One region of the Pseudomonas sp. St316 genome, then DNA from elsewhere that is predicted to be linked to it. Evidence: riboswitches for the same ligand, from Rfam matches in the RefSeq annotation. Region 1 holds a riboswitch; the other holds the start of a gene.
What was found. Region 1 has a riboswitch for cobalamin ahead of KI237_RS18885 (CbtB domain-containing protein). Riboswitches for the same ligand answer to the same signal wherever they lie in the genome.

Region 1 (8,681 bases):
GCATCGAACAAGCGAATCAGGTTGGCAAAGGCGTCACGGAAGAAGCCGGACACGCGCAGCGTGACATCGACCCGAGGCCGGTCCAGCAGGCTCAACGGCAGGATCTCGAAGTCATCGACCCGTTGGCTACCCGTGGCCCACACCGGACGCACGCCCATCAACGCCATGGCTTGGGCGATGTCATCGCCGCCGGTGCGCATGGTGGCGGTACCCCATACCGACAGGCCGAGCTGACGCAGGTGATCACCGTGGTCCTGCAAGTGCCGCTCAAGGATCAGGTTCGCCGACTGGAAACCGATGCGCCACGCCGTGGTGGTGGGCAGGTTGCGCACGTCCACCGAGAAGAAATTGCGCCCAGTGGGCAACACATCGAGGCGCCCGCGGCTCGGCGCGCCGCTGGGGCCAGCCGGCACGAAGCGCCCGTTCAAGGCATCGAGCAGGCCGCGCATTTCCGCCGGGCCGCAAGCGTCCAGGCGCGGAGCCACGACGGATCGCAGGTTCTCAATGATGCTGCCCACCACCTCCCAACTCGGCGCGTCGAGCGGCTCCACCGCACCGTCCAGCGCCTGCTCGATCAACTGCCCAGCGAACAGCTCCAGGCGTTCGCGGGTATCGCCGGCGGTGCGCCAAGGCTCGGCGCTGACCTGACCCAACGCCTCGGGACGGTCGCCAGTCCAGGGTTCGGCCAAGGCACAATCCAGCGGATCGAAATCCAGCCCGAACGCCTTGGCCAACGCGCGCAACAGACTCGACTGCGCACCTTTGCCGTCGCCCCGGGGAATGCGCAGCAACGCCAGCAGCGTGTCGATGCGCAGCCGTCCGCTGGGCGATTCACCAAAAATGTGCAGGCCATCGCGGATCTGCGACTCCTTCAAGTCGCACAGGTAGGTGTCCAGGCGTGGCAGCCAGATCGCCGCGTCGGCGTCGCTGTCGAGCCCGGCATCGAGTTGCAGTTCGCGGTCGATGTGCGTCTCGCGCACCAGGTTGAGGATGTCCCGTTGCAGCTCCCGGGCACGGCGCGGATCGAGCAGTTGCGCCTCGTAGTACTCGTCAGCCAGCAGCTCGAGGTTACGCAGCGGCCCGTAGGTTTCGGCCCGGGTCAGCGGCGGCATCAAGTGGTCGATGATCACCGCCTGGGTGCGCCGCTTGGCCTGGGCGCCCTCACCCGGGTCGTTGACGATGAACGGATAGATATTCGGCAGCGGGCCCAACAACACGTCCGGCCAGCAGTTTTCCGACAACCCGACGCCCTTGCCCGGCAGCCATTCGAGGTTGCCGTGCTTGCCGACGTGGATCACTGCGTGGACGCCGTAGGTGTGGCGCAACCAGAAATAAAACGCCAGGTAACCGTGGGGAGGCACCAGGTCCGGATCGTGGTACACCGCGCTCGGATCGACCTGATAACCGCGCGCCGGCTGGATGCCGACGAAGGTCAGGCCCAGGCGCAGGCCGGCGACCATCAAGCGTCCCTCGCGAAACATCGGGTCCTGCGCCGGCGAGCCCCAGCGCGCCAGCACCGCTTGGCGATTGGCTTCGGGCAACGCGTCGAACATGGCCTGGTAAGCGTCGAGGGCCAAGCTCTGGTGGCACGGTCGCAGGTCGAGGCTGTCCAGGTCGTTGCTGACACCACCGAGCAACTGCTGGATCAACGCAGTGCCGCTTCCTGGCAACTCGACCGGCAGCGGATAACCCTCGGTTTGCATGGCGCGCAGGATATTCAGCGCCGCCGCCGGGGTGTCGAGGCCGACACCGTTGCCGATACGCCCGTCTCGGGTCGGGTAGTTGGCGAGGATCAGCGCCACGCGCTTTTGCGCGTTGGGCAGGCGCGCCAGGGTGGTCCAGCGCCGGGCCAGTTCGGCGACAAAATCCATGCGTTCGGGCACGGCGCGGTAGCAGACCACGTCACTCTGGCTGCGCTCGCTGCGCCAGGCCAGGTCCTTGAAACTGATGGGGCGACTGATGATCCGTCCGTCCAGTTCCGGCAAGGCGATGTGCATCGCCAGGTCCCGCGGCCCCAAACCCTGCTCGCTGGCACGCCAGCCGGGTTCGTTGTCCTGGGCGCAGATCGCCTGGATCACCGGAATGTTACGGCGAAATGGCCGCAGATGCGGGGCCTCGGGGCTGGATTGAGCGAAGCCGGTGGTGTTGATAATGACGCCGGCTTCGACCTCATCCAACCAGTCTTGCACCCGTGCCAGGCAACCGGGCTCCTTGAGGCTGGCCACGGCAATGGGCAGCGGATTGAGCCCCGCCCCTTGCAGGCGCTGGCAGAACACGTCGATGAACGCGGTGTTCGCCGCTTGCAGGTGGGAGCGATAGAACAACACCGCCGCCACCGGTTGCCCGGCGCTCCAGTCGGCTTGCCAATCGGCGAGGTTGGCACTGGTTTTCGCCGGGTGATAGATGGCCGTGCGTGGCAAGGCCTGCGGCTCGGCCCACGGATAATCGCGGCCAAACCATTGGCTGCCCAGGTTGTGAAACAGGTCCAGGGCATTGCCCAGCCCGCCCTGGCGCAAGAACTGCCAGAGCCGGTCGCGGTCTTCGCAGGGCACGTTGCTCAGGTCGCTGAGTTCCGGGTCCGGACGATCATCCCCCGGCACCAGAATCAGCTTCACCCCGCGCCCGGCCAGTTCCATCAGGCGCTCGATGCCGTAACGCCAATAGCCGATGCCGCCATGCAGCGACAGCAGGATGACCTTGGCGTGGCGCAGCACGTCGTCGAAATACAGATCCACCGAGGCGTGGTTCTGCACCTGCATCGGGTTGGCCAGGCGAAACTGCGGGTAGTCATCCGGCAACTGCCGCGCCGCTTCGGCCAGCAATGCCAGGCTGGAGTCGCCGCTGCACAGGATCACCAGTTCGGCGGGGGTTTGCCCCAGGTCGGCAATGTTGTCATCCGACACGAACCCGCCGGGCTGGGTCCTGAGCAGGTGCATGGCTTAGGCCCCGAGGGCGGCGCGCAACTGCGCTTCGAGCAGCGCGGCGTCGAGCGCCTGGCCGATCAGCACCAGACGGGTGACTCGCGCTTCGTCGGCGCCCCACTGACGGTCGAAATGCTTGTCGAAACGCGTGCCGACGCCCTGGATCAGCAAGCGCATCGGCTTGTTCGGGATCGCTGCGAAACCCTTGACCCGCAACACACCGTGCTGGACCACCAGCTGCGTCAGCGCGTCCAGCAACAGGCTTTCGTCGGCCTGGGGCAACTCGATGGAAATAGAGTCGAAGGCGTCATGATCGTGGTCGTCATCATCGCCATCGTGGTGATGGTCGTGATGGCTGTGGCGGCCGTCGATGTGTTCTTCGGAACCGGCACCCAGGCCGATCAACACGTCCAGCGGCAGGCGACCGCTGCTGGCTTCGATGACCTTGACCGCCGGCGGCAGCTCTTCGGCGACTTCCAGGCGCACCTTGGCCAGGTCTTCGGGGCTGATCAGGTCGGCCTTGTTGAGGATCACCAGGTCGGCGCTTGCCAGTTGGTCGGCGAACAGTTCGTGCAGCGGCGATTCGTGATCCAGGTTGGGATCGAGTTTGCGCTGCGCATCGACCTGGTCGGGGAACGCGGCAAAGGTGCCGGCGGCCACGGCCGGGCTGTCGACCACGGTGATCACTGCGTCGACGGTGCAGGCGCTGCGGATTTCCGGCCACTGGAAAGCCTGGACCAGCGGCTTGGGCAGGGCCAGGCCGGAGGTTTCGATGAGGATGTGGTCGAGGTCGCCACGCCGGGCCACCAGTTCGCGCATCACTGGGAAGAACTCTTCCTGCACCGTGCAGCACAGGCAACCGTTGGCCAGTTCATAGACGCGACCGTTGGCTTCTTCTTCGGTGCAGCCGATGGAGCACTGCTTGAGGATCTCGCCGTCGATGCCCAGCTCGCCGAATTCGTTGACGATCACGGCGATGCGACGGCCCTGGGCGTTGTCGAGCATGTGCCGCAGCAAGGTGGTCTTACCCGAGCCGAGGAAACCAGTGACGATGGTGACGGGAAGTTTGGCCAGTGTTTTCATCGGATGCCCTTTGGCAAGGTGGCGGGCAAACGGGACGACAACCGCTGGCACAAGCGTGCGCGGAAGATTTCGCCACCGGATCACCCCGCCCGGTTGTAGTGAGAATCTGTCTCGAGGCAGGTCTCCTGGCTGACGGCGGGCCAGTCTTTGGACTGGCGATGACTGCGCCTTCCCGTGTGTCCATCGTAAAAATGGCATGCACAGTGGCCTTGCAGAAACAGCACCGTTCACAGTTGCGGGGGCAGCCGCGGCTTGGACCGCGTTCCCTTCTTAGCTCCGGCACATGCCGAAGAACCTCGAAGGCGCAAGGCTACGCAGGGTGTGGGGGCGGGTCAATCTCCGCAAGCAAGTTCTGCGGTGTCCTTGCTACCGCTATCGCGAGCAAGCTCGCTCCCACATTGGATCTACATTGGTCTTGAATTTTGGGCCCGGCGCAAATCCTTGTGTGGGAGCGAGCTTGCTCGCGATTGGGCAGCGCAGCGGCCCTCCCTCCGCATTGACGCCCGCCCCCGCCCATGCTCTCCTGTGCATGGTTTGCGTAGCTAACAGAACCGGCTACACAAACCACTCGTTACGGGTGCCCTTCACAGGGTGAAACGGGAAACCGGTGAATCGTGTGCTTTACTTCAAAGCCACGTCAGTCCGGTGCTGCCCCCGCAACGGTAAGCGAGCGAAGCGTCTGAACCACTGTGTCCCAGGACATGGGAAGGTGACGCTTGCAGGCCAGGCGCAAGCCCCCGCCCCTCGCGAGCCCGGAGACCGGCCCATGACTCCTGCATCAACAAACCCGCGGTGGGCGGGCGCTGTTCGAACCTTGGCGGGCTTTCGCCCGGGGTTTCATTGCGCTCGACTCCCCCACTGAACAAGAACAGAGGGAAGCGCCATGTCGACCATCAGCAGCACCGCCCGCACCGCCAGCAGCACCACCACCCTGAGCCAACGCCTGAGCGCCGCGATCCTTGCTTCGATCCTGGGCGCGGGGCTGGTCTATTTCGCCGGTTTCTCCCACATCGAAGCAGTGCACAACGCCGCCCACGATACCCGCCACAGCGCCGCTTTCCCGTGCCATTGAGAGCTGACGAGATGATCAAGCGTATCGCGCAGACCGCTGGTTTCAGCGGCTTGCTGGCCGCCCTGCTGCTGACCCTGCTGCAAAGTTTCTGGGTATCGCCGCTGATTCTCCAGGCGGAAACCTTCGAGAAGGCCCCGGCGACCGAGGTCCATGAACACGCCCACGGGGCGGCTCATACCCATGATGCCGAGGCCTGGGAGCCGGAAGACGGCTGGCAGCGCGTGCTGTCCACCACAGGCGGCAACCTGGTGGTCGCCGTGGGTTTTGCCCTGATGCTGGCGGGCCTGTACACCTTGCGTGCACCGACTCGCACGTCCCAGGGCCTGCTCTGGGGCCTGGCCGGTTATGCCACTTTCGTCCTGGCGCCGACGCTTGGCCTGCCGCCGGAACTGCCTGGTACCGCAGCGGCCGACCTGGCCCAACGTCAGATATGGTGGATCGGCACCGCGGCGTCCACGGCGGTGGGCATTGCCTTGATCGCGTTCGGCCGGCATTGGCTGCTCAAGGTACTGGGCGTGGCGACGTTGCTGGTGCCCCACGTCATCGGCGCACCGCAGCCCGAAGTCCACTCGATGCTGGCGCCCGAAGCGCTGGAGAGTCAGTTCAAGATCGCCTCGCAGCTGACCAACGTCGCGTTCTGGCTGGCCCTGGGCCTGATCAGCGCCTGGCTGTTTCGCCGTGACGGCCAAGCCCACCACGACGCATGAGCGCCGAGCCGATCCTGGTGATCGGCCTGGGCTGCCAGCGTGGCTGCCCGGCCAGCACGCTGCGGGCCTTGCTCGACCAGACGCTGCTGGCCCACGGCATCGAACTTCATCGGGTACGGGCCCTGGCCAGTATCGACCTCAAGCGTGACGAGCCCGGGCTGCTGGAGCTGGCCGGACAACTGGCCCTGCCGTTGACCTGTTTCAGTGTCGAACAGTTGGCCGGCTACGAGCAGCGGCTCAGTCACCGCTCCGAGATCGCCTTCGAGCGAACCGGTTGCTACGGCATCGCCGAAAGCGCCGCCCTGGCCTTGGCCGACCAGTTGGGCACACCGCCTGCGAGGCTGCTGATTACTCGCCAAAAAGGCCCAAAGAGCACGTTGGCATTGGCGGTCGTGGCGTAAATCCCGATAATCGGCGCCCAGGATCATGAGTGATCTTCATCTGGGCGACGCTCACCCACCTTTCACAGGAGCCGGTCATGACCGTTTACTTCATCGGCGCCGGCCCCGGCGACCCGGATCTCATCACGGTCAAAGGCCAGCGACTGATCCGCCACTGCGCGGTGATCATCTACGCCGGCTCCCTGGTGCCGACCGCCGTCCTTGAAGGTCATAGTGCCGAACAGGTCATCAACAGCGCCGAGCTGCATCTGGAACAGATCATCGAATTGATCAAGAGCGCCCATCTCAAGGGCCAGGACGTGGCCCGGGTGCATTCCGGCGACCCGAGCCTGTACGGCGCCATTGGCGAGCAGATTCGTTGCCTGCGGGAATTTGACATCCCTTTCGAAATCATCCCGGGTGTGACCGCGACCTCAGCCTGCGCCGCCTTGCTGGGTGCCGAACTGACCTTGCCGGACATTTCCCAAAGCCTGATCCTCACCCGCTACGCCGACAAAAGCCCGATGCCCGCTGGGGAAGAACTGGGCAGCCTGGCGCAGCACGGGGCGACCATGGCGATTCACCTGGGGGTCAATCATCTGGAAAAAATCGTCGACGAACTGCTGCCCCACTATGGCGCCGATTGCCCGATCGCAGTGATTCACCGGGCGACATGGCCGGATCAGGATTGGGTGTTGGGCACGCTGGCGGATATTGCCGAGAAGGTACAGGCCAAGGGTTTTCGCCGAACGGCGTTGATCCTGGTGGGACGTGTGTTGGGTAATGACGTGTTCAGCGAATCGTCGCTGTACCGCGCCGGGCATGCGCATCTCTACAGGCCCTGACTGCCGGGCCAGACAATGCACCCTGTGGGAGCCGAGCTTGCTCGCGATAGCGGTGGGTCAGCTTGCAATGATATTGAACGTACCGCCGTCATCGCGAGCAAGCTCGCTCCCACAGGGATTGGCGGATAGCCACAGCGTCACAAACCGATCGCTCAAACTTTGGTAGCGAGGGAGCAAGCTCCCTCGCCACGGTTTTTGCTCGCAGCGCATGCCTATCAGTAGTAGGCGTTTTCTTTCTGCGTGTGGTCGGTCACGTCGCGCACGCCCTTGAGCTCCGGAATGCGCTCGAGCAAGGTCCGCTCGATGCCTTCCTTCAAGGTCACGTCAGCCTGGCCGCAGCCCTGGCAGCCGCCGCCGAACTGGAGCACGGCGATGCCGTCTTCCACCACGTCGATCAGCGAAACCTGGCCACCGTGGCTGGCCAGCCCCGGGTTGATTTCGGTTTGCAGGTAGTAATTGATGCGCTCGTTGACCGGGCTGTCGGCATTGACCATCGGCACCTTGGCGTTTGGCGCCTTGATGGTCAACTGGCCGCCCATGCGGTCAGTGGCGTAGTCGACCACCGCATCATCCAGGAAGGCTTCGCTGAACGAGTCGATGTACGCGGTGAAGCTCTTGAGCCCCAGCGCGGTGTCTTCGGGTTTTTCTTCTCCCGGCTTGCAGTAGGCAATGCACGTCTCGGCGTACTGGGTGCCGGGCTGGGTGATGAAGATGCGGATCCCGATACCCGGGGTGTTCTGCTTGGACAGCAGGTCGGCCAGGTAATCGTGGGCGGCATCGGTAATGGTAATAGCGGTCATGGAAACTCCTCGCAGGCTTGCCAGCAGTTTACGCCAATCATCGCCCCGGACAAAGTCCCAGTATTTTTGTCAGGAAAGCGTCCGGCGGCACGGAGTTTGCCGCCGCAGCTTTCGATCAGAGGTTCTGGTAGCGATTCATGTCCAGCACACCGTTTTCCACGGGCTCCGTCTCCTGGATGTACTGGCTCAGGTCATGGAAGTAGTACCAGAACTGCGGGTGACTGCGGCGAATGCCCCAGCGCTCGACAATCCGCTCGAACGCCGGTGCATCCTGGGCGCCTTGCATGGCCTCGACGAATGCCGGTACTTGCCCGGCCGGAATGTTGAACATGAAGTTCGGATAACTGCTGAGCACGCCCGGGTAGACCGTCAGGGTGTCCAGCCCCGGCTGGTAGCGCGTCTCCTCGCCCAGCAGGAATGCCACGTTGCTGTGGGCTCGGTTGCGCAGCAGGCTGTAGACCTCACGATGACCGCCGGCGGTTTCGACGCGCAGCAGGGTCGCTTCCGGCAGTTGGTCGATCACCTTGAACCCCGCCGCCGGGCGTGACACCAGACGACTGAGGGCCTGTTCGGCGTTTTGCAACGTCGGGTCGATGTTCGGGCGCGAGCAGTAGGCCCCGTCGCAGCGGTTGATTGGGTCGGGGCGCGCATTCAGCTCACCATAACGGGCCAGCAGTTGCTGGGCGAAATCACCCTTGGGGTCGCGTTCGTCGAGCTTGAGGGCCGTCGGCTTGTCATCGTCGATGGCCTCGTAATCGAGCCACATCTTGAATTTGCCGCCGGCCTGGTACCAGTCGTCAAGGTAGCCTTCCCGGGAGTCGGCCGGCATCAAGCGCAGGAAATTCTGCTCCGCACCGTTGCGGATCAGGTCGA
Region 2 (8,681 bases), 2.6 Mb from region 1:
GCACCGGCACCGGCAGCCATCACCGGCCCAGCGTTGGGGCTGTCCCAGGTCGGCCCCTGGCTGCGCCAGCACTTGAGCGCCAGGCGGGTTTTGCCGAGCAGCGCGTAGGTCAACGCCACCAGGCGCGCCGGAATGTAGTTGAGCACGTCGTCGATTTTCGCTGCGGCCCAGCCAAAGCGCTCGAAGCGTTCATTGCGATAACCCCACATGGCGTCGAGGGTATTGCTCAGGCGGTACAACACCACCCCGGGCGCACCGGCCACGGCGAACCAGAACAGCGCGGCGAACACCGCGTCGCTGCCGTTTTCCAACACCGACTCGGTGGCGGCGCGGGCCACGGCGGTTTCATCCAGTTCAGCCGTTTCCCGGCTGACCAGATAGCCGACACGCTGGCGCGCCTCGTCCAGATCACCGCTGCGCAACGCCCGCGCCACCGGCTCGACATGCTCACCGAGGCTGCGCAGGCCGAGGGCACAGTACAAGGCGAGGATCTCCACCAGCCAGCCCACCATCGGCGCCCACGAAAGGGCCGTGGCGAGCAAGGTCAACGGCACCACGGCGATGATCCATGCCGTCACCCCATGGCTGCGCCAACCGCGTCCGCCGGAATTGAAACGTTGTTCGATGCGATCGGCAAAACCGCCGAACGCCACCAGCGGATGCCAGCGTCGTGGCTCGCCCAGCAGCGCATCCAGCGCCACTGCGGCGGCACTGAGCAACGCCACGCTCATGGGCTCACTCCCCAATGGTTTTCATACAGCAGTTCATTGAGCGGGCGCGGTTGCGCCCAACCTTCCAGGGCGAGCATCGGTGCCGGATAAAAACCCTCGACCGGGCCCAGGCAAAGGATCGCCAGCGGCTTGGCCCCGGCGGGCAGGCCCAGCAGGTCGGCCAGGGCCTGGGGTTCGAACAGCGACACCCAGCCCATCCCCAACCCTTCGGCGCGGGAAGCCAACCACAGGTTCTGGATCGCGCAGGACAGCGACGCCAGGTCCATTTCCGGCAAGGTCCGGCGACCGAAGATGTGCCGCTCGCGGTCCTCCATCAACGCCGCCACCAGCACTTCGGCGCAGTCGTCGATGCCCTCGACCTTGAGCTTCATGAACTCATCGCTGCGCTCACCCAAGGCCTCGGCGGTGCGAATGCGTTCTTGCTCCACCAGTTCGCGGATCTGTCCACGCAAGGCACGGTCACTGATGCGGATGAATCGCCACGGTTGCATGAGACCGACGCTGGGGGCCTGGTGCGCAGCTTCCAGCAGGCGGCGCAGCAAGGCCGGCTCAACCGTGCCACCGGTGAAGTGGCGCATGTCGCGGCGCTCGGCGATGGCGCGATAGACCGCTTCGCGTTCGGCCGGGGCAAAGGCGTTGTCGGTCATGACCGCTTCGCGAGCAAGCTCGCTCCCACATTTGAATCGCAATCCCCTGTGGGAGCGAGCTTGCTCGCGAAGGCGCCCTCAAGGTCCCCCTTAAAGGGTTGAGGAGCTCCCGACATTTCCTGCCCAACTCGGTCCCCTGTGGGAGCGAGCCTGCTCGCGAAGGCGCCCTCAAGGTCGGGCGCAAACAACGCCGCAATCGCCCGCGGATTCGACGGAAAATAAAAGTGCACATAAGAAGCCGTCATCCGCCCCTGCCGGAACACCGCTTCCGCCCCCCGCCCGCCGTTGGGGCTATGGCCACGGGCAATCGGTTCAAGTTCGGTGCTGGTCAGGGAATGATGGTAGGTGTGCCCACGCAAGGCGCCTTCCGGTAAATCCACCGCTTGCAGCGCCAGGGCCGCCAGACGCTTTTGCATCTGCGCATCACCGGCCAGCAAGCCGAGCAGTTCGGCGCGGGTGCCGTCGACGTCGGTTAATGAATCGAGCAGATACAACATGCCGCCGCATTCGGCGAGCAACGGTTTATCGGCGGCGTGATGGGCACGGATCGCCGCCAGCATCGGCGCGTTCCCGGCAAGCGCAACATGGTGCAGCTCCGGATAACCACCAGGCAGGTAAAGGCTGTCCGCCTCGGGCAGTTCGCTGTCATGAATCGGCGAAAAGAAGCTCAACTGCGCGCCCATGGCCCGCAGCAGATCGAGGCTGGCGCCATAGGTGAAGGCAAACGCTTCGTCACGGGCCACAGCGATGCGCACCCCGGCGAGCCACGGCTCAACGGCGATCACCTCGGGCGCGGCGAACTCCACCGCTGGCGGCAGCGCCACTTCGCAACTGCCGGCCAGGGCATCGGCGGCCGCATCGAGGCGCACGTCCAAGTCGTTCAACTCGCTGGCCTGGACCAACCCGAGGTGACGGCTGGGCAATTCAATGCCGGTTTCCCGGGACAGCGCGCCGTACCAGCGCAAGCCTTCGGTCAGGCTGCCTTCGAGCAATTGCGCGTGGCGCAAGGTGCCGACCCGGTTGGCCAAGACCCCGGCGAACGGCAGGTCGGGTTGATAACGCGCCAGGCCCAGGGCCAAGGCGCCGAAGGTCTGGGCCATGGCCGTGCCGTCGATCACCGCCAGCACCGGCACGCCAAAATGCCGCGCCAGGTCGGCGCTCGACGGGGTGCCGTCGAACAGCCCCATGACCCCTTCGATCAGGATCAGGTCCGCTTCGGCGGCGGCTTCCCACAACAGCCGGCGACTTTCCTGCTCACCGACCATCCACATGTCCAATTGATAGACCGGCGCGCCACTGGCCCGCTCCAGGATCATCGGGTCGAGGAAGTCCGGGCCGCATTTGAATACGCGCACCTTGCGTCCCTGGTTGCGATGCAAGCGGGCCAGCGCCGCAGTGACGGTGGTCTTGCCCTGGCCCGAGGCCGGCGCTGCGATCAGCACCGCCGGACAGTGGCGGCTGGTCATGGCGGGATCGCTCACAGTTCGACGCCTTTCTGCGCCTTGATACCCGCCTGGAACGCGTGCTTGATCATGCCCATTTCAGTGACGGTGTCGGCCAGCTCGATCATCTCGGGCTTGGCGCCGCGACCGGTCACCACCACGTGCTGCATCGGTGGGCGTGCCTGCAGATCGCTCAGCACCTGATCCAAGTCGAGATAACCGTGCTTGAGGGCAATGTTCAACTCGTCGAGCACCACCAGGCCGATGGACGGATCGCTGAGCAACTGGCGCGATACCGCCCAGGCGGCTTCGGCGGCGGCGATGTCGCGCTGGCGATCCTGGGTTTCCCAGGTGAAACCTTCGCCCATGACGTGAAAGCGCACCTGCTCCGGGAAACGGCGGAAAAACAACTCTTCGCCCGTGCTGTTACGCCCCTTGATGAACTGCACCACACCGCATTGCATGCCGTGGCCCATGGCCCGGGCCAACATGCCGAACGCCGAGCTGCTCTTGCCCTTGCCGTTGCCGGTCAGCACCAGCAGCAGGCCGCATTCATTCGGCGAGTTGGCGATGCGCTCGTCGATCACGGCCTTCTTGCGCAGCATGCGCGCCAGGTGGCGTTCGTCGCGATCGGGCGCGTCGCTGTTGGGTGAACCGGACATGGGGGAAGCCTCCGTTGGAATGGAATAACGGCGGGCGGGCACAAAAAAGGACGGCAACAAAGCCTGGCATCGCCCACCGTGACGCCGTTGGATGAATCAGGCCGGTCTCCGGGCTCATGAGCGGCGTGGTGCCGGACTGCGCGCCTTCCCATGTCGATGACACAGTGGCGTGATGGCAGCCTTGACTCATTTACCGTTGCGGGGGCAGCGCCGGGTTCGTGTGCACTCACCGGCTTCCCTGTTTCACTTTGTCGGCCATAGCCACAAAGCACCTGAAACAAGCGGCGAAGGTTAGAGGGTTGGGGGTGGAGCGTCAATTAAAGCTGGTTCACCGGTCATTGGCCCGGATCAATAAAGCGACGCCAATCTTGTGTCAGGCTGCGGCAAGTGATATCAAATAGACACTACCCCGATATCACAAGAATAAGAGGGCAAAAAGCATGCAAGGCATGATTATCAGCAATCCGAAGCTGGAATTCCTGCGCCCGATGCTGGAGCGCTGGTTTGACTGCATCGATCGCTACAACGCCCTACGCGGCGATAACGACACACCTTACTGGTACGATGAAAAGGCCAACCTCGGATTGCTGTCGGCTGCGGCGTGGATGGCCGAGATGGTCACGCTGCAACACGCCCCGACCCGAAAACAGAATGAAGAAGGTGAGCGCAATGTCAGCGCCGACCTGTTCATTGCCAGCACCGAGGAGCGTGCCTTCATCCAGGCCACCCAGCGCTGGCCCAAGGTCAACCACCTGAACCTGACCCAGCCGCTACTGGAAGCCACCAGCGATGCCAAGCGCATCAGCTATGCCAGCGACTTGAAGCTTGGTTGCCTGTTCGTCTCGCCGCAAAAAGCCCAGCAAAGCGCCACGCCCGAAGAACTGCAGGACATGCTCGACGACCTGCAGAAGGAAAACACCTGCGCCGTGGCCTGGTATTTCCCTTACGCCTACCGCAAGTTGCGCAATGAAGCCGGTCATTACCATCCTGGCATTGCGGTGCTGTTCAAACAGGCCCACGGTTGATTCCTTTAGCAAGGAACTGTGGGAGCGAGCTCGTTCGCGAGGAGGCCAGCACATTCAACCTCTTCGCCAGCTGCGGCACCGCTATCGCGAGCAAGCTCGCTCCCACACTGGATTTCCAGCATGCGCAAAATCCAGATACACCACAGGCCATCTTGCCCGGCTGACAGGGCGACCCAAGGTTGAACCATCGCGCGTCTACGCTCCTCTATGAATAACCACGTGCATTCATAGGGAAGCCAGCATGCTCAAGCCACCTCATCTATTGATCCTCGCCCTTGCCGTCGGGCTCGCCGCCTGTGGCGAATCTTCCACCTTGCAAGTGTCCGACGGCACCGGCCCGGCGCCGAAACTGCCCGAGCCGAACAAGACCCTGATCCCCACCGTCAACATCGCCGAAGCCATCGGCTGGCCGCAAGGTGCCAAGCCGACCGCGGCCCCGGGCCTGCAAGTGGGCGCATTCGCCGAGGGCCTGGACCATCCACGCTGGCTCTACGTACTGCCCAATGGCGATGTGCTGGTGGCCGAAACCAACGCCCCGCCCAAGCCGGACGACGCCAAGGGCATCCGTGGCTGGGTGATGAAAAAAGTCATGGGCCGCGCCGGCGCCGGAGTGCCCAGCCCCAACCGCATCACACTGTTGCGCGATACCAATCATGACGGCATCGCCGAAACCCGCACGGTGTTCCTGGAAAACCTCAACTCGCCGTTCGGCATGACCCTGGTGGGTAATGACCTGTACGTGGCCGACACCGACCGGCTGATCCGCTTCCCCTATAAGGAAGGCGACACACAGATCACCGCACAGCCGACCAAGGTCGTCGATTTGCCAGGTGGGACCATCAACCATCACTGGACCAAGAACGTCATCGCCAGCCGCGACGGCAGCAAGCTGTACGTCACCACCGGCTCGAACAGTAACGTTGCGGAAAACGGCATGGAGGCCGAAGAAGGTCGCGCCGCCATCTGGGAAGTGGACCGCGCCAGCGGCAATCACCGTATCTTCGCCTCGGGCCTGCGCAACCCCAACGGCCTGGCTTGGGAACCCCGCAGCGGTGCGCTCTGGACAGCGGTGAACGAGCGAGATGAGATCGGCAGCGACCTGGTGCCGGACTACATCACGTCGGTCAAGGACGGGGCCTTCTATGGTTGGCCCTACAGCTACTATGGACAGAACGTCGATGTCCGGGTCGAACCACAGAACCCGGCCCTGGTGGCCAAGGCCATCGCCCCGGACTACGCCATCGGCCCCCACACCGCCTCACTGGGCCTGACTTTCGCTGAAGGCAGCGCCTTACCCGCGCCGTTCACCGAAGGTGCGTTCATCGGGCAGCATGGCTCTTGGAACCGCAAGCCCCACAGTGGGTATAAGGTGATTTTCGTACCGTTCAACGGCGGTAAACCGGTGGGACAACCGGTGGATGTATTGACCGGCTTCCTGAACGCTGACGAAAAAGCCCAGGGCCGGCCAGTGGGCGTGGTGATCGACAAGCAGGGCGGGTTGTTGGTGGCTGATGATGTGGGGAACAAGATTTGGCGGGTATCGGCTAAATAATACCTACACACCCTTGTGGCGAGGGAATCTGTGGGAACAAGGCTTGCCCGCGATGAAGGCGATGCGGTCTTTCAGAGATCGAGGCGCCTGTTTCGCGAGCAAGCTTTGCTCCCACAAATCAGGGCAACACATCAGGGATTACGCGCCAGATGCTCCGGCTGCAGCACCCGCTTGGCGCTCAGATAGGCTTTCTGCCAATAGGCCTTGGACAGGCTGTCGAGCTTGACCGTACCGCCGGTGGCCGGCGCATGGACAAAGCGGCCCTCCCCGACATAGATCCCGGCATGACTGACCTGGGAGCCGCCGTTGGTGGCGAAGAAGATCAGATCACCCGTTTGCAAGGCTTCCTTGCCAACGCTCGGGGCGCGCATGCCGATCATTTCGCGAGTGGAACGCGGCAGGGAAATGCCGGCGGCGTCACGGTAGACGTAGCCGATCAGGCCACTGCAATCAAAACCCGAGTCCGGTGTATTTCCGCCCCAGCGATACGGCGTGCCCACCAACCCCAAGGCACGGAAGAGCACATCTTCGGCGGCCGGGGAAAAAGCTTGCGAGGGCGCAAAGACTACCGGCGCCCGTACCGGTGCGGGTGGCGGTGGAGTACGGCTGGCGCAGGCGCTGAGCAGCGCGGCGAGACAGATGAGAGCGAGGCGGGCCGACGTCGACATATGCAGAACAATCCTGATCTGGATGCGGCTTTTCTGCCGTGGGCATGAAAACAAATCCGCCTGCGGAGTACGCAGGCGGATTGCCATCAATCAATGATCTAGGATTCTAGCGGCTATGCAGCAAACTTCAAGTAAGACTTTAAGTTTGCCTTACAAACTGTGTGCTTACTTGCGAGCAGTGACCACAGTCGGTGCCATGGCGAGGGCGCGCTTGGCTTCGATGAAGGTCTTGTTCCAGTAGCTGTCGCCCAGGCTGTCGATCCGCACGCCACCGCTGCGGCGGCTGCTGGAATGGATGAACTGGTTGTCGCCCAGGTAGATACCGGCGTGACTGACGCGACCGCGACGACCGCTGGTACTGAAGAACAGCAGGTCACCGGGCTCAAGTTGGTTGCGAGCCACCAGAGGGGCGTTCACGTTGATCATTTCGCGAGTGGAACGTGGCAGGTTCATGCCGGCCTCTTCGCGAAACAGATAACCGATGAAACCACTGCAATCGAAGCCGGCTTCAGAGGTACCACCAAAACGGTAGCGGGTACCGATCAACGACATGCCACGTTCCAGGATGCTGTCAGCCAGCACGGGAAGCTGATAAGGCTTGTTGCCGGCGAAAGCTGCCAGCTCCTTGTCGTTGGCCATTTCTTCCTGGAAGGAAACCGAGGAAGACTGGGCGGTAACGGTGTTCTGGACCTGTGGTTGTTGTACTTGCTGGGACACTGGGGAGTGGGCAGCGCAACCGAACAACAGGGTAACGAGTGCGAGAGGCACGAGGGGTGCGAAGCGATTTAGCATGGGCACGACCGTGGCTGAAGTAGTAAAGATGGCGAGACTATGCCCTCTATCAACCTCATTTGCAAATTCAATCGATGCAAATGTGACTTCTCGGTTTTACGTTTACATCTAAGCGCTTAAGCCCATTTTGAATGTCACGTGGCCTGCAACCCAGCAGGACCGCGGGTTTCGCCGCGTCCAGAAGAGGCTAAGAGCCACTACAGACAACGGTTCTACCAGCCCAGGGTTTCTTTCAAAAAAGGAATAGTCAGCTTGCGCTGGGCCTGGAGTGAGGCCTGATCGAGGCGTTCGAGCAGCTCGAACAAGGCGCTCATGCTGCGGGTACCGCGGGTGAGGATGAAATGCCCGACTTCGTCGGTCAGGTGCAGGCCACGCCGAGAAGCGCGCAGTTGCAAGGCACGGAGCTTGTCTTCGTCGGACAGCGGGCGCATCTGGAAGATCAGCGCCAGGGTGAGGCGGGACTTGAGGTCCGCCAGCTTCACCGGCAGCTCCCGTGGCGACGTCGATGCGGCGATCAGCAAGCGCCGACCGCTGTCGCGCAACCGATTGAACAGATGAAACAGCGCTTCTTCCCAATCAGCCTTGCCGGCCACGGCCTGGAGATCGTCCAGGCAGACCAGTTCGTACTGCTCAAGGTTGTCGAGGATTTCAACGCCGCGATCGAGCAACTCGGCCAACGGCAGGTACACCGCAGGTTCGCCCAATTGCTCGAACCGCAGGCACGCGGCCTGCAACAGGTGCGTGCGCCCTACCCCGTCCTTGCCCCACAGATAGATCAGGCTTTCGGTCCAGCCGGCGTCGGCTTCGCAAAGCCGCTCGACATAGCCGAGTGCTGCGGCATTGGCGCCTGGGTAGTAATTGATAAAGGTGGCGTCATCACGCAGACGCACACCTAGGGGCAGCTGAATCGGTTTCATGCTGACTGAACAGTTCCCAAGGAACCGTTAGTGGCCTCTGTGTAAAGTGCGCAAAGTTTATACCCGTGGCGCGGACCGCACAATGCGCCGGACCACGAGCAAAATCAAAGGTTTGCAGCGGCAAGGGCACGCAGCGTCAGTTTCCCTGGCAGCCCGCCGGCCATTCGCCCTACAGATCAGGGTCTTCGGCGCCGCTATAGATGTCCGAATCCTTGTACAAATCGTGCATATGACGCACCAGCACC

Region 2: it holds a riboswitch for cobalamin, as region 1 does, so the genes downstream of both, cobO (cob(I)yrinic acid a,c-diamide adenosyltransferase) here and KI237_RS18885 (CbtB domain-containing protein) in region 1, are expected to answer to the same signal.

What each region holds. Positions count from the first base shown of each region.
Region 1 is NZ_AP021901.1:4,282,162-4,290,842, forward strand. It holds gene cobN (cobaltochelatase subunit CobN) at 1-2,936, opposite strand, end outside; gene cobW (cobalamin biosynthesis protein CobW) at 2,940-4,004, opposite strand; cobalamin riboswitch at 4,103-4,318, opposite strand; cobalamin riboswitch at 4,563-4,786, shown strand; gene KI237_RS18885 (CbtB domain-containing protein) at 4,888-5,076, shown strand; gene KI237_RS18890 (CbtA family protein) at 5,088-5,783, shown strand; gene KI237_RS18895 (cobalamin biosynthesis protein) at 5,780-6,184, shown strand; gene cobM (precorrin-4 C(11)-methyltransferase) at 6,262-7,008, shown strand; gene nfuA (Fe-S biogenesis protein NfuA) at 7,224-7,808, opposite strand; gene KI237_RS18910 (fatty acid cis/trans isomerase) at 7,924-8,681, opposite strand, start outside.
Region 2 is NZ_AP021901.1:1,632,466-1,641,146, reverse strand. It holds gene cbiB (adenosylcobinamide-phosphate synthase CbiB) at 1-731, opposite strand, end outside; gene bluB (5,6-dimethylbenzimidazole synthase) at 728-1,378, opposite strand; gene KI237_RS07375 (cobyrinic acid a,c-diamide synthase CobB) at 1,375-2,844, opposite strand; gene cobO (cob(I)yrinic acid a,c-diamide adenosyltransferase) at 2,856-3,482, opposite strand; cobalamin riboswitch at 3,565-3,773, opposite strand; gene KI237_RS07365 (hypothetical protein) at 3,923-4,507, shown strand; gene KI237_RS07360 (PQQ-dependent sugar dehydrogenase) at 4,749-6,059, shown strand; gene KI237_RS07355 (C40 family peptidase) at 6,191-6,727, opposite strand; gene KI237_RS07350 (C40 family peptidase) at 6,893-7,519, opposite strand; gene hda (DnaA regulatory inactivator Hda) at 7,732-8,436, opposite strand; gene KI237_RS07340 (AI-2E family transporter) at 8,606-8,681, opposite strand, start outside.